One region of the Bradyrhizobium sp. T-1 genome, then DNA from elsewhere that is predicted to be linked to it. Evidence: riboswitches for the same ligand, from Rfam matches in the RefSeq annotation. Region 1 holds a riboswitch; the other holds the start of a gene.

The links. A riboswitch is a leader RNA that binds a small molecule or an ion and turns the genes downstream of it on or off. The one in region 1 is predicted to bind glycine.
Region 2: another riboswitch for glycine. It lies ahead of ACWAT4_RS08725 (D-amino acid dehydrogenase); the one in region 1 lies ahead of gcvT (glycine cleavage system aminomethyltransferase GcvT).

What each region holds. Positions count from the first base shown of each region.
Region 1 is NZ_CM132115.1:3,187,554-3,195,347, forward strand. Features, by position in the region: gene gcvP (aminomethyl-transferring glycine dehydrogenase) at 1-1,159, opposite strand, end outside; gene gcvH (glycine cleavage system protein GcvH) at 1,301-1,669, opposite strand; gene gcvT (glycine cleavage system aminomethyltransferase GcvT) at 1,915-3,063, opposite strand; glycine riboswitch at 3,209-3,299, opposite strand; gene alaS (alanine--tRNA ligase) at 3,523-6,204, shown strand; gene ACWAT4_RS15190 (cyclic nucleotide-gated ion channel) at 6,210-7,439, shown strand; gene ACWAT4_RS15195 (DUF3455 domain-containing protein) at 7,444-7,794, opposite strand, start outside.
Region 2 is NZ_CM132115.1:1,801,749-1,809,542, forward strand. Features, by position in the region: gene ACWAT4_RS08715 (M24 family metallopeptidase) at 1-61, shown strand, start outside; gene ACWAT4_RS08720 (amidohydrolase family protein) at 189-1,628, shown strand; glycine riboswitch at 1,680-1,782, shown strand; gene ACWAT4_RS08725 (D-amino acid dehydrogenase) at 1,930-3,213, shown strand; gene ACWAT4_RS08730 (NAD/NADP octopine/nopaline dehydrogenase family protein) at 3,356-4,444, shown strand; gene ACWAT4_RS08735 (dipicolinate synthase subunit DpsA) at 4,441-5,331, shown strand; gene ACWAT4_RS08740 (dihydroorotase) at 5,328-6,674, shown strand; gene ACWAT4_RS08745 (resolvase) at 6,671-7,357, shown strand; gene ACWAT4_RS08750 (2-hydroxymuconate tautomerase) at 7,357-7,557, shown strand; gene ACWAT4_RS08755 (isochorismatase family protein) at 7,554-7,794, shown strand, end outside.

The DNA.
Region 1 (7,794 bases):
AGAAGGTTTCGGATTGCGGCGCAAAGCCGAGCTTGCGCAAGCCCGCGGCGAGCACGGCGGCACGGCGATGGACAGTGCGGGCGATCTGCGCAAGGCCTTCGGGACCGTGATAGACCGCGTACATGGAGGCGATCACGGCGAGCAGCACCTGCGCGGTGCAGATGTTGGAGGTCGCCTTCTCGCGGCGGATGTGTTGCTCGCGGGTCTGCAGCGCGAGGCGATAGGCCGGCATCCCGCGGGAATCCACGGAGAGGCCGACGATGCGGCCCGGGAGCGAGCGCTTCAGCGCATCGCGCACCGCCATATAGGCCGCGTGCGGCCCGCCATAGCCCATCGGCACGCCGAAGCGCTGGGCGGAGCCGATTGCAATGTCGGCGCCGAGTTCGCCGGGCGAGGCGAGCAGGGTCAGCGCCAGCAGATCGGCGGCAACGATCGCGAGCGCGCCCTTGGCTTTCAGCGCCGCGACCACGGGCCGGAGGTCGCGCACCGCGCCCGAAGAACCGGGATATTGCAGCAGTGCGCCGAGCACGTCACACTTCGCGAGATCGGTGAGGGGATCGCCGACGATCAAATTCCAGCCCAGCGGCTCGGCGCGGGTGCGCATCACGGCCAGCGTCTGCGGATGCACGTCCTTGTCGACGAAGAAGGCTTTTGCCTTGACCTGCGAATGCCGCTCGGCGAGCGCCATGGCTTCAGCCGCAGCGGTGGCCTCATCGAGGAGCGAGGCGTTGGCGACGTCGAGCCCGGTAAGGTCGCAGATCATGGTCTGGAAGTTGAACAGCGCTTCCAGCCGGCCCTGGCTGATCTCGGGCTGATAGGGCGTGTAGGCCGTGTACCAGGCCGGGTTCTCCAGGATGTTGCGCTGGATCACCGCCGGCAAGATCGTGCCGGAATAGCCTTTGCCGATCAGCGAGGTGAAAACCTGGTTCTGGCGGGCGAGCTCTGCCATATGCGCGATCGCCTCGGTCTCGCTCAAGGGCTTGCCGAGATCGAGCGGGGCGGCCTGCCGGATCGAGGCCGGCAGCGTCTCCGCCATCAGCGCGTCGACGCTTTTGGCGCCGACCGCCTCGAGCATTGCGGTGACATCGCGCGCGGAGGGGCCGATGTGGCGGCGAACGAAAGAGGTGGTTTCGCCATTGGATTTGCGGTGCGCGGTCATCATGGGTCCTCGCTTTGAGTCTTCTGTCGTCGCCGTCATGCCCGGGCTTGTCCCGGGCATCCACGTTCTTCGTGCCGAGAGAGAGACATGGATGGCCGGGACAAGCCCGGCCATGACGATGTGGCTCGATCTCTCGTCATCTCACGCCGTATGTGCCTTGTAGGCGGCTTCATCCATCAGGCCGCCGAGTTCGCTCTTGTCGGCAATCTTGATCTTGAAGAACCAGGCCTTGCCTTGCGCATCCGAGTTCACCAGCGCAGGCTCTGCGGCGAGCGCCTCGTTGGTCTCGAGCACGTCGCCGGAGATCGGCGCGTAGACGTCGGAGGCGGCCTTCACCGATTCCACGACGGCGGCGGCTTCCGCCTTCTTCAGGGTGCGGCCGATCTTGGGCAGTTCGACGAACACGACGTCGCCGAGCTGCGACTGCGCGTAATCGGTGATGCCGACGGTGGCGACATCGCCCTCGATCGCCAGCCATTCATGGTCGGAAGTGTACAGCGTCGTGGTCATTGTTGGTTCCCTGAAGCGGTGGAGTTTGGTCGAGAGCCGGGGACTGAGTTCACCTCTCCCGTAGGGAGAGGTCGGATCGCATCGCAAGATGCGATCCGGGTGAGGGGTTCTGATCTCATGGAGTGCCGCGGCCCCTCACCCGCATTGCACTGGACGATGCTCCGCATCGCCAGATGCGATCCGACCTCTCCCCGTTGGGGAGAGGTGACCTCGGGGCCGCCAGCTGTGCTCGATCTCATCATGCGTCAGCGTTTGTAGGTGTTTTTCACGAAGGGCATGGCGGCGACGGTGAGCGGCAGAAATTGGCCGCGCACCTCCGCGAAGAGTTTCGTATCGAGCGCGCTCAGGCTCGCGGGCACGTAGCCCATCGCAACCGGCGCATTCAGGCTCGGGCCAAAACCGCCCGAGGTGACCTTGCCAATCGGCGCGCCGCCCGCGCTATCGGCAAACAGCAGCGCGCCCTCGCGCACCGGGGCGCGGCCCTCAGTGCGGAGACCGACGCGGCGGCGCGATGCGCCGTTGTCGAAATGAGCGAGGATTTTTTCGGCGCCGGGAAAACCGCCGGCGCGGGCGCCGCCGGTGCGGCGGCTCTTCTGCACCGACCATTCCAGCGCGGCCTCGACCGGCGTGGTCGCGGTGTCGATGTCGTGGCCGTAGAGACAGAGCCCGGCTTCCAGCCGCAGGCTGTCACGGGCGCCGAGGCCGATCGGCATCACGTCGGGGTTTTCGAGCAGCGTTTTGGCGAGGCGCTCGGCATCGCCAGCGGGGACCGAAATCTCGAACCCGTCCTCGCCGGTATAGCCCGAGCGCGAGACGAAGCAGGCGAGGCCGGCGACCTCGTGCGGGCCGGCATCCATGAACTTCATGGCGGGCGCCGCTGCACACAATTTGGCCAGCGCCGTTTCGGCCTTCGGGCCCTGCAGCGCGATCAGCGCGCGATCGGCGAGCGAATCGATAATGCAGTCGTCGGAGAGATTCGCGCGCAGATGCGCCTCGTCCTCGGGCTTGCAGGCGGCGTTGACCACCAGGAACAGGTGATCGCCGAAATTGGCGACCATCAGATCGTCCAGAATGCCGCCATCGGCATTGGTGAACTGGGCATAGCGCTGCCGGCCCGGCGCAATTGCCACGATGTCCTGCGGCACCAGCCGTTCCAGCGCGCGGGCGGCATCCTCAACCTTGCCCGACTTCGGCCGCAGCGCGATCTGGCCCATATGCGAGACGTCGAACAGGCCGGCCTGGCTGCGGGTATGGAGGTGCTCTTTCAGCACGCCCGCGGGGTATTGCACGGGCATGTCATAGCCCGCGAACGGCACCATCTTGCCGCCGAGCGACACGTGAAGGTCGTAGAGGGGGGTACGTTTCAGGGAGTCTTTGTCGTCACGCGCAGGCATTACAGGGGCCCTCGGCGGTTCCCCGGGGACGATTCCCCGATGGATCCAGTCGAAGCCCCATCTGTCGCTGTGCCTGAGAGTATTATCCCGTCGGCGGACGCAGTCCGGACCTCAAGCCCGTCGGCGCCTCTTTCCAGATGTCGTCAAAGCCACGCGGTCCTTTTGCCTGAGAGTTTCCGGGGCGGTTGCTCCTTCGGCGCCGGCTAGCTGTAGCCGGTCTCTCCCGACGTGGCCGTACGATACAGATGGGTACAGACCACAGGCCAGCCAAGCCTGTCAACGCGCCCTTTGCAGCTTTCCAACGGGATTACGCGCCTGCGGCAACCCTCTGATCTCCTTGCACAGTTTCTGGACAGCGAAGCTGGCCTTGTCTAAAAGCGCTTTGATCCGCAGATATCAGCCCAAACCGGCGGTTTGGATGGCAGGAAAGCGGGTCCAAGCACACCCGATTGGATGAACATGAGCGGCGTCAACGAGATCAGGTCGACCTTTCTGAACTTCTTTGCCGAGAACGGCCACGAGATCGTGTCGTCCTCGCCATTGGTGCCGCGCAACGATCCGACGTTGATGTTCACCAATGCCGGCATGGTGCAGTTCAAGAACGTCTTTACCGGCGTCGAGAAGCGGCCCTATCAGCGCGCCACCACGTCGCAGAAATGCGTGCGCGCCGGCGGCAAGCACAACGACCTCGACAATGTCGGCTACACCGCGCGCCATCTCACCTTCTTCGAGATGCTCGGCAATTTCTCGTTCGGCGACTATTTCAAGGAGCGCGCGATCGAGCTGGCCTGGAAGCTGATCACGAAGGACTTTGGGCTCAACAAGGACAAGCTGCTCGTCACCGTCTACCACACCGACGACGAGGCGCACGGGCTCTGGAAGAAGATCGCCGGCTTCTCCGACGACCGCATCATCCGCATCCCGACCTCGGACAATTTCTGGGCGATGGGCGACACCGGCCCGTGCGGCCCGTGCTCGGAGATCTTCATCGATCGCGGCGATCACATCTGGGGCGGTCCTCCGGGCTCGCCGGAAGAGGACGGCGACCGCTTCCTCGAATTCTGGAATCTCGTGTTCATGCAGTACGAGCAGGTGACGAAGGAGGAGCGCGTGGATCTGCCGCGTCCCTCGATCGACACCGGCATGGGCCTCGAGCGCATGGCCTGCATCATGCAGGGCGTCGACAGCGTGTTCGAGACCGACCTGTTCCGCCACCTGATCGACGCGACGTCGTCCGCGCTCGGCAGCGGGCCGAACGAGCAGACCGTCGCCTCGTTTCGCGTCATCGCCGACCATCTGCGTTCCTCGGCCTTCCTGGTCGCGGACGGCGTGCTGCCCTCGAACGAGGGCCGCGGCTACGTGCTGCGCCGGATCATGCGCCGCGCGATGCGTCATGCGCAGCTCCTCGGTGCCAAGGAGCCGCTGATGCACCGGCTGGTCTGGGCGCTGGTCCGCGAGATGGGCCAGGCCTATCCCGATTTGATGCGCGCGGAAAACCTGATCGAGGAAACGCTGCGGCTGGAAGAGACCCGCTTCCGCAAGACGCTGTCGCGCGGCTTGGCCATTCTCGACGAGAAGTCGGCGTCCTTGAAGAAGGGCGACATGTTCGACGGCGACGTCGCCTTCACGCTGTACGACACCTACGGCTTCCCGCTCGATCTGACGCAGGACGCGCTGAAATCGCGCGGCATCGGCGTCGACCAGGCTGCGTTCACCGACGCGATGGAGCGGCAGAAGGCCAAGGCGCGCGAGTCCTGGAAAGGGTCGGGCGAAGCGGCCTCCGAGGCGATCTGGTTCCCGCTGCGCGAGAAGCTCGGGGCCACCGAATTCCTGGGCTACGAGACCGAGAGCGCCGAGGGCGTGGTATCCGCGCTGGTCAAGGACGGGCAGGAAGTGGCTCACCTCAAGGCCGGCGACACCGGCGCGCTTCTGCTGAACCAGACGCCGTTCTATGCGGAGTCCGGCGGCCAGGTCGGCGACACCGGCGTTTTGATCGGCGAGGGCGGTATCAAGTTCCGCGTCACCGATACGCAGAAGAAGCTCGGCGATTTCTTCGTGCATGTCGGCACGGTCGAGAGCGGCGAGCTGAAGGTCGGCACCGCGCTGCAGCTCGAGGTCGATCATTCACGGCGCTCCTCGATCCGCGCGCATCATTCGGCGACGCATCTCATCCACGAGGCGCTGCGCCAGGTGCTCGGCGACCACATCGCCCAGCGCGGCTCGATGGTGGCGCCGGATCGTCTGCGCTTCGACTTCGTGCATCCGAAGCCGATCACGGCGGAAGAGCTCGCCCGCGTCGAGGACATCGCCAACGACGTGGTGCTGGAGAACGACGAGGTCACCACCCGCGTGATGGGCGTCGACGAGGCGCGCGAGGCGGGCGCGCGCGCGCTGTTCGGCGAGAAATATGGCGACGAGGTCCGCGTCGTCTCGATGGGCAAGACCGCGCGCGAGCGCGGCGCCAACGCGCTCGGCTGGTCGGTCGAGCTTTGCGGCGGCACGCATGTGCGGCGCACCGGCGATATCGGCCTGATCACGCTGACCGGCGAGAGCGCGGTCGCCTCCGGCGTGCGCCGTATCGAGGCGCTGACCGGCAACTACGCGCGCCGGCACGCCAACGAGACCATGGCGCTGGCCAAGACCGCGGCAAGCGAGTTGCGCACGTCCCTCGACGACGTCCCGGCGCGCATTACCGCGCTGATGGAGGAGCGCAAGAAGCTCGAGCGCGAGCTCTCCGATGCCCGCAAGAAGCTCGCGATGGGTGGCGGCGCGGCCGCCGGCGGCAATGGCGCAGCGAGCGGCGTGCGCGAGGCCGGCGGCGTCAAGCTGATGGCGCGTGCGGTCGAGGGCATCGAGATGAAGGATCTCAAGAGCCTCGCCGACGACGGCAAGAAGCAGATCGGCTCCGGTGTGGTCGCCATCGTCGGCGTCACCGAGGACGGCAAGGCCGGCGTCGTGGTCGGCGTCACCGCCGATCTCACCGCGCGCTTCAATGCCGTGAACCTGGTGCGCGTCGCCTCCGAGGCACTCGGCGGCAAGGGCGGCGGCGGCCGGCCCGACATGGCGCAGGCCGGCGGCCCTGACGGCGCCAAGGCGTCCGAGGCGCTGACGGCGATTGAAAAAGCGATGGGGGCTGCGTAAGCGCCGTGCGCCTCGTTCCGCGAGGACGTGGGCTTCGTGATCCCAATTTGAGGGATCGCCTCTATGAATTGCTGGAGCACGATCCGCTCGCCTACTCGATCGGGTCGCGCTTCATCCAGATCATCATCGGCGTCATCGTGCTCAATGTGGTCGCGATGGTGCTCGCCTCGGTGCCGGAGCTGGATGCGCAATTCGGCGTGCTGTTCTCGGGCATCACCATCCTCTGCGTGATCGTGTTCGCGCTGGAATATGCCGCGCGTCTCTGGACGGTGGCGGGCCACACGCCGCGCAAGGCCTCGGCGCTCGCCGACCGGCTCGGCTACGCTTTTTCGGCGCTCGGCATCATCGACTTCATGGCATTTCTGCCCGCTGCGGTCGTGCTGACCGCCGGCCGGCACGCGACGCTGGCCGCACTCGGTGTGCTGCCATTCTTCAAGCTGATACGATACTCGCCGGCGATGCGCTCGCTGCTCGCCGCCGTGCATGCCGAGCGGCGCGCGTTGATCGGCTGCCTCGTCATCCTGGCCGGCGCGGTCCTGACGTTCGCCTCGCTGCTCTACGCAATCGAGCGCGACGTGCAGCCGGACAAGCTCGGCACCATCCCACAGGCGATGTGGTGGGCGATCGTGACGCTCGGCACCGTCGGCTATGGCGACGTCGTGCCGGTGACGGCGCTCGGAAAGATCATCTCCGTCTTCACCATCATCAGCGGCTTCGCCATGATCGCGCTGCCGGTCGCGATCATCTCGACCGCCTTTGCCGAAGAGGTGAAGCGGCGCGACTTCGTCGTGACCTGGGGCATGCTGGCGCGCGTGCCGCTGTTCTCGCATCTGTCGGCCGCGGAGATCGCCGACATCATGCGGCTCCTGCGTGCCCGCACCGTCGAGCAGGGCGAGATCCTGGTGCGGCGGGGCGATGCGGCATCGTCGATGTATTTCATCACCGCCGGCGAGGTCGAGATCGCGCTGCCGAGCCAGCATGTGCGGCTCGCCGACGGCACCTTCTTCGGCGAGATCGCGCTGCTGCATAAAACGAAGCGGAGCGGCACCGTGACCGCGACGCGCAAGACGCGGCTGCTCGTGCTCGATGCCCAGGATTTTCATGCCCTGATCGCGCGCATGCCGACGCTCGCAGCGCATGTCCACAGGACGGCCAAGGCGCGGCTGGAGGAGACCGGCGGCGATCTGGCCCCCGCAGAGCTCGCGCAAGGGGAGCGCGAGGGCGACGACCGCTGACCGGTCAGCCCTTCTTCAGGAAGACATATTCGGCCGAGTAGGGCGCGCTCTTGAACTCGCCGGCCTTGTCGCACGCGCCGTCGAGCTTGCCGCCATGGGTATTGATGCGCTGGACGGTGGTGACCGGCGTCAGCAGGCCGCTGCCGCGGTGGGCGGTGACTTCGAGCTTGAGCCACGGGATGTCGGCCGCGGTGGCGCCCGGCGCGTTGCCGGCTGCCTTGGCGGCGACGGCGCTGCCGTCGGCGTGCTCCCAGTTCGGCCCCGCATAGTGACGGCCGATGGTCTTGCCCTCGGACAGCAGCGTCGCGATCGGCTCGCGGAAGGCCCAGGCGAGCTTGCCGTCGGTGCCAGCCTT
Region 2 (7,794 bases), 1.4 Mb from region 1:
GCTGATTCCCACCGGAACCGCCAAGAAAGGCGGAGCGGTGAAGCGGGCCGCGGTCGCCTAGCGGCGATTCTTCGGTCCGCAAACGATCGGACGAATGGTTTCGTCCGATCGCGCTGCCGAAAATTTCCCGTCGTCACGGCGGGGAGCCAGGCATACAGTCCGCGAAAGCAAGTATTGGGTGAAGAGGCATGCGCACACTGATCAAGGACTTGAACTTCGCTTTCACGGTCGACAAGAACGATACGGTCCTGCGCAATGCCAGCCTCGTGGTGGAGAACGACCGCATCGCCGATATAGGCCCTTCTCGAGAGGTGGCGGCGCGGCACAAGAACGCCAGCTTCGACAAGGTGGTCGATGGCAGGATGCTCGGCGCCTGTCCCGGCTTCGTCGACAGCCACGTTCATCTTTCGGAGACGCTGTCGCGCGCGGTATTCCCGGATAATCTCAACACACGCGCCTGGGTCTTCCACTGGGCGAAGCCGTTTTACGCTCACATCACCGAAGAGGACGAATACTGGGGCGCGCTGCTCGGCATTACGGAGATGCTGCGCTGTGGCACCACCTGCTTCCTCGACATGGGGTCACAATACGACCCCGGAATCGTCGTTCGCGCGATGGAAAAGGTAGGCATTCGTGGCATCACCGGGCGCCACGCCGCCGACAATCCCCCGCCCGAGCTCCCCCGTGGCTGGACCAAGGAAATGGTTGATCATCATTTCTTCCCGAACGCCGAAGCGGCGCTCAAGGTCCTGGAAGACTGCGTCATCCGCTACAACGGGGCCCTCGATGGCCGTGCTCGTTGCTGGGTTAATATCGAGGGCAAGGAGCCGTGCAGCCTCGAGCTCCATGTGGGCGCCGTGAAGCTTGCCGAGCGGCTAGGTGTCGGCACGACCTACCACCTCGCAACGTCGATCGAAGAGGCGAGGGTCTGCGAGAAGAAATACGGCTCCTGGCCGATCACCCGTATCGACAAGGCGGGGGGCATCCGGAAAAACCTGGTGATCGCCCATGGTGCGGCGGTGTCGGACGAAGAGGTTCGCCTACTTGCCGATCGTGGTGCCAGCGTCGCCTTCTGCCCGTGCTCGTCGTTCAAGCTTGGCAAGGGTGCAACTGCCATCGGCAAATATCCGGAGATGGTGAAGGCGGGCGTGAAGGTTGGACTCGGCACCGACGGTGTGTCGGCCGCCGGCAACATGAATCTGATGCGGCAGATGCTGATCGTCGCAGGCATGTTCAAGGATGCACGCTTGCAACCCGACATCTTTACGGCGCGGCAGGCCTTGCGCGCCGCGACCATCGAAGGTGCGAAGGCGTTGATGTGGGACGACGAGATCGGTTCGCTGGAGATCGGCAAGAAGGCTGATCTCATCCTGTTTGATCTCGATCACGTGGAGTGGACGCCGTTCTACGATCCGCTGCAAGCGCTGGTGTTCTCGGCATCGACCGCTTCGATCTCCCAGACGTGGGTCGACGGCAAGGTGTCGTACGCCGACGGAAAGGTGCAGGGCGTCGATGAGGCGCAGATTCGGCGCAAGGCTCGCGAACTCGCGGCGGCGGCGGTCGAGCGCGCCGGTCTGCATGACGAACAGGTCGAAACATCCACCACACTCTACGACGAAGGGAATTGATAGATCGCCTTCCGTGGCGGGGGCGCAAGGCAGAAGGACAACACACGTTCAAGAGGCTGCATGGAAGAGACCGGTCGCCGCCGTGGCGGTATTGACCGGCGCCGAAGGAGCAACCCCCAGGAAACTCTCAGGCAGAGGTGACCGTGCAGCTGAACGATCTGGAGAGCGGCACTGCGAGTGCCCACCGAAGGGGACCGCCGCAACGGCCAAGCCGTCGCGGCCAATCTCTCAGGTACAGCGACAGATTGGGGATGAGCCGCGGGCTTCGGCCCGCTCCCATTTTCTATCGCGGAGAGAGCAAATGCCCCATATCGCCATCATCGGCGCTGGTATCACCGGCGTCACCACTGCCTATTCCCTTCTCAATCGCGGCTATTCCGTCACGGTGATCGACCGGCAGCGGTATGCCGGAATGGAGACCTCGTTCGCCAACGGCGGCCAGCTTTCGGCAAGCAATGCCGAGGTCTGGAATAGCTGGTCGACGGTTTTCAAGGGAGTGAAGTGGATGCTGAGGCGCGATGCGCCGCTCCTGATGAATCCTGCGCCCACCTGGCACAAATATGCCTGGCTTGGCGAATTCGTCCTCAACATCGGAAGCTATCGCAACAATACAATTGAGACCGTGCGGCTCGCCATTGCTGCGCGCGAGCATCTGTTCGCGATTGCCGAGCGCGAGGGCATCGACTTCGATCACGAGCGTCGCGGTATCCTGCACATCTATCGAGACAAGGCGAGCTTCCAGCAGGCACTGAAGGTCAATGCAATTCTGGTGGACGGAGGGCTGGATCGTCGCCCAGTCACCGCCGCGGAGGTGAAGTCGATCGAGCCAGCCCTGCATGGCAATTTCTTTGGCGGCTTCTACACCCCGTCGGATTCCACCGGCGACATCCATAAGTTCACCTACGGTTTGGCCAAGGTATGCGAGCGGCGAGGCGCCCGCTTCATCTTTGACGCCACAGTGAGGCGGATCGATCGGGACGGTGTCCATTGCATCGAATACTCGCATGACGCGCCTTCCGGCGACCAAGGGCGGGTCGATCAGATCATCGAGGCCGATGGGGTCGTCATATGCGCAGGTTCGGCGAGCCGCAACTTTGCGGCGATGCTCGGCGATCGCCTGAACATCTATCCGGTGAAGGGCTATTCTATCACCGTGCATCTTGACGACGAGCAGAGCAGGAAGGCGGCTCCCTGGGTCAGCCTGCTCGATGACGGCGCCAAGATCGTCACCAGCCGACTGGGCGCCGATCGCTTCCGCGTCGCGGGGACGGCGGAGCTCAACGGCATGAATCGCGACATACGCCAGGACCGCATCAAGCCGCTGGTCGACTGGACACGGGCGCTGTTCCCGTCCGTTGATACCAACAGGGTGGTGCCTTGGGCGGGATTGCGTCCGATGATGCCCAATATGATGCCGCGGGTCGGAAAGGGCAGGATGCCTGGGGTTTTCTACAACACCGGCCACGGCCATCTGGGTTGGACACTTTCGGCCGCAACTGCGGAGATGGTTGCCGAGTGCGTCGCCGGCGAATTGACTGCAAACCGTGCGGAACGCTTCCATTTGGAAGCCGATCGAATGGCATAAGCGATGCAGGCATGAGCCTATGCGCCATCGCATAGCCCTCTTTCGCAAGGAAGTGCTCGTTCGGCTTGACAACAGCATTTGTGATCATAATCTGTGATCAAATTATTCAGATGCGTTTGCCCTTGGATCTGCGGAGGACAGAATGAAGGTTGCAGTACTCGGGGCGGGCGCGGGCGGCGCAGCATCGGTTGCGGAGTTGGTCCTGGCGGGCCACTCCGTCCACTTCTGGGGGCGTTCCGCCGAAACGCTCGAGCCGCATCTCAAGCTCGGAGGCGTGGCGTTTGACGGAAAGCTCGGCGACGGAATCGCCAAGCCTGTCCTGATTACGACTGATCTGAAATCGGCCATAGCGGGAGCGGATGTGGCGGTGGTTGCGCTGCCGACGTTCTCGCACGCGGCCATAGCTAATGCACTCGCCAAGGCTGGCTGGCCGTCGAGCAGGCCGGTCGTGCTCAATCCCGGCCACACCGGCGGAGCGTTGGAGTTCGCCGAAACCTATTCGCGCACAGGCCGCGCGGTGCCTCCGGTAGCAGAGTTCTCAACGCTCACCTATGTCGCGCGCAAGTACCGTCCCGATGGTGTCAGCATCAGCGGTCGAGCGAAGCAGCTGAAGGCTGCGGCTCTCAAGGGCGGCGCACAGGCTTTGGAGGTGGCTGCAAAGCTCTATGCGGGCGTTACACCCGTTGCTGACGTCATCGCCTCCGATCTCTCCAACGTCAACATGGTCCTGCACCCACCGGGCGCAGTGCTGGCCGCCGCCTGGGTGGAAGCGACCGGTGGTGACTTCACCTTCTACGTTGACGCAATGACGCCCGGCGTCGCCCGGGTGATGCGGCAACTGGATGATGAGCGGCTGGCGGTCGCCCGTGCCTTCGGGCATCAATTGCCGAACTTGATCGAGGAGATGAAGCTGCTCGGTACGGTGGAAGCCGATGTGGTCGACGTTACCGATTACCGCGCAGCGATTGCCGGCGGCGCGGCCAATCGCCGTATCAGGGGGCCAGACTCGCTCGCGTCCCGCTACTATAAGGAGGACTTCGGGCATGGCCTCCTCCCATTCCTCGAATTTGCGCGGATCGCAGACGTAGATGTGCCGGTGGCGGCTTCGCTCTATCGGCTCGCGCAGACCGTTGTCGGAACAGACTATCGGATCGGTGGGCGGACCGCAGAAGCGATGGGCATCTCCGGCATGTCCAGGGATCAGCTCATCGAGAAGGTGAGGGCATCATGACCTGGCACAACACAGTAATCGCCATAGTCGCCGGCGACGCACGCGAACAGGAGATTGCCCGTTGTGCCGTGAGGGCTGGTGCCGTCGTTCGTGCGTACGGCTTTCCATGGCCCGATGAGGGCATCGAGGGCGTCTATCATGCTACCGACGCAGCCGACGCGCTGAAGGGGGCTGACATCGCGCTCTTTCCGATTCCAGGCATCAGCGCGGAAGGCGCGCTGTTTGCGCCGAAGTGCCCCGAAAGGATCATTCCGACGCGCGAGATGCTGGCCGGCATGAGACCGTCCGCCAGCATCATACTCGGTTGGGCCGACCGCAACCTCAAGACTCACTGCGAAGCCCTCGACATTACGTTGCATGAATACGAGTGGGATGTCGACCTGATGCTGCTGCGCGGCCCGGCGATCGTCGAGGGCGTATTGAAGGTGATCATCGAGAATACGCAGATCACCATCCACAAATCCAATGTCTGCCTGGTCGGCCAAGGCACGATCGGCTCGCTGTTGACGAAGACGCTGGTCGGCCTCGGGGCCCGTGTTCATGTCGCGGCGCGCAACCCGGTCCAGCGCGCGGCCGCCTACGCAGCGGGCGCTGATGTGCTGACGCTCGAGCAGTTGCCGGCAATCCTGCCCGGCACCGACATCCTCATCGGCAGCGTTCCGAAGCGACTGCTCGAGCGCGACCAGCTGGTTCTGTTGCCGAAGCACGCGCTGCTGGTCGATGTCGCAGCACCTCCGGGAACCATCGATCGGGATGCGGCTGCCGAGCTTGGGCTGAAGGCGGTCTGGGCGCGCGGCATGGGTGCGCGTGCCCCGATCACCGTCGGTCGGAGTCAGTGGACCGGCATCAGTCGGCGCATAGAGAACATACTGGAGCGAAAATCATGAAAGCGGACCTGGTCATCAAGAATGCGCGGGTCGTGCGCCACGACGGAGAGTTCCGTGGCGGCGTTGCGGTAGTCGATGGGAAAATCGCGCTGACAGGATCGGACGACGCTCTCCCGGACGCAAAGCGCACGATCGATGCCGAGGGACGGGTGTTGATGCCGGGCTTGATCGATCCGCACTGTCACCTCGGCGTGAAGTTTCCGTTCGCCGAGGATATGCGGACCGAGACGGCAGCCGCGGCATCCGGCGGCGTGACCACGGCGCTGCTCTATATTCGCAATCTCAAGGAATCCTATCTGCCGTTTTACGAGGAGCGCAGGGCGATCGGCGAAGAGAACTCGCTCATCGATTTCGGTTTTCATTTCGGCATCCAGCGCGAAGAGCATATCGCCGAGATTCCCGAGGTCATCGCAAAGACCGGCGTCAAATCCTTCAAATGCTATTTCGGGTACGAGCCGGACAATCCGATCGGCATCGTGCCTGCGACGGACGGCTGGGTTTATGCGGCGATGCGGATCCTGGCAAAAGTCCCGGGCGGGGTCATCAACGTCCATTGCGAGAACACGCAGATCGCCTCATGGATCAAGAAGGAGATCGCCGCCACCGGCCGTCAGGATCTTGGTGCATACACCGAGTCCCGCCCGGCCTTCTGCGAGGTGGAAACGATTCGTCGCATGATCTTCCTTGCGGAGAAAACCGGCTGCTCGCTTCACCTCGTCCACACCTCCGTGGGCATGGGTCCCGTGCTCGCCGCCGAGGCGCGGGCGCGCGGCGTGCATGTCACGGTAGAGACTTGCCCGCACTATCTCACCCGTACCTGCTACGACGAAGACCTCGACATGCGGGCCAAGATATCGCCGCCGCTCCGCGATCGTAACGAACTCGAGGGGCTTTGGCATGGGATGCTGAACGGCTCGGTGTACAGCCTTGGAACGGACCACGTGCCGTTCTTGCCCAAGAAGCTGGAGAACCTATGGACCGAATTCCCGGGCGTCGTGAGCTTCCCGTGGGAGCTGTCGCTGATGCTCCATTTCGGCGTCCATCAGCGCGGCTTGCCATTGAGCAGGCTTGTCGAGCTCAACTCCTTCAACCCCGCTCGTCGCTTCGGCCTGTGGCCACGCAAGGGTCACATTGACGTCGGCTTCGACGCTGATCTCGTGCTTGTCGATCTCGACGAGGAGCGCACGGTCAAGCATACCGGGAAGGGCACCTGCATCTACGAGGGATGGAAGCTCAAGGGCTGGCCCGTGCTGACGGTCGCGCGCGGTGACGTCGTCTACGAAAACGGAATTGTTGCGGAAAGCGGCTTCGGTCGTGGCCGATGTGTAACCCGACCGTCATGACGGACATCGCCTTTCACCGGCTGGAGTTGGCGGGGCGGGAGCCGCTTATGCCCGGCCAACTATCGGTGAGCGAAGCGGTCGCCAGGATCGTGGCGCAGAAGGCGACGATCCGTCAGGAGAGACTGTCGGGAATCCACAATCCCTGGGGGCATGCCATCGGCTTGACTGATCCGTGGACGTTCTTGGGCATCTGTGAGAGCCAGGCTGTCGTGGATGAAGCGCGCAGCATCCTGGGACCGGACATCATCCTGTGGGACAGTGAGCTGTTCCCAGAAGCGCGCAAATATGCGCAGTTCCTGCGGGAGGGCAGGGAAGGCCGCTATTGGCCCGTGAGGCCACTTGCCGGAGCGATCGTCGTGCTCGGTATCGGCGGGGCCGACCCGCAACCCGAGGCCATCAGTCTGAACGACATGCAGGAGAGCTTGCTCGACAGGCGAGATCCGTTGGATCCGATCTACGTCATCAGACTGTTGCCGGGCACCAGCCATTTCGATCGAAATCCGCTGCATCCAGCGCACCGCGCATGCATGGAAGAGCAGGTCCTGATCAACTATGCCAACCGCCCATTGTGGCTGCTCAGCGGTGTCGATCGGGCAAACAACGATCTGGTTACGGGCTTCTCGCTTGCCGCGCCCGCCTGGGCCTCCGGCGGCCCGCCAGCCGAAACAAGAGGAGAGACATAATGCCATTTGTGATCGTCGAAATGTGGGAAGGCCGCACGGTCGAGCAGAAGCGAAGGCTCGTGAAGGCCATCACCACGGCCATGGTCGAGGAGGCCGCGTGCAAGCCCGACCATTTGCATGTCGTGATCCACGAAACACCGAAGGATAGCTGGGGCCGCGCCGGCGTGCTCGGGATTGACATGGTGGAGGACAGGAAATGAGCCTCGAAGCCCTCGATTATCGCAAGTCGGCACTGTTGGTCATCGATCTCCAGAACGCCTTCATCCATGAAAAAGGCACGCTGGGTATCTCCGGCGTGGATACCAAACGGCTATCCACGATCGTCTCTCCGCTGGCCAAGCTGATCAAGCGGTGCCAGGAGACCGGCATCCCCGTCATCTGGACGATGCAGGAACACTTTGCCGTCGACAAGAACCGCGCAAAGAAAAAGCTGCTCG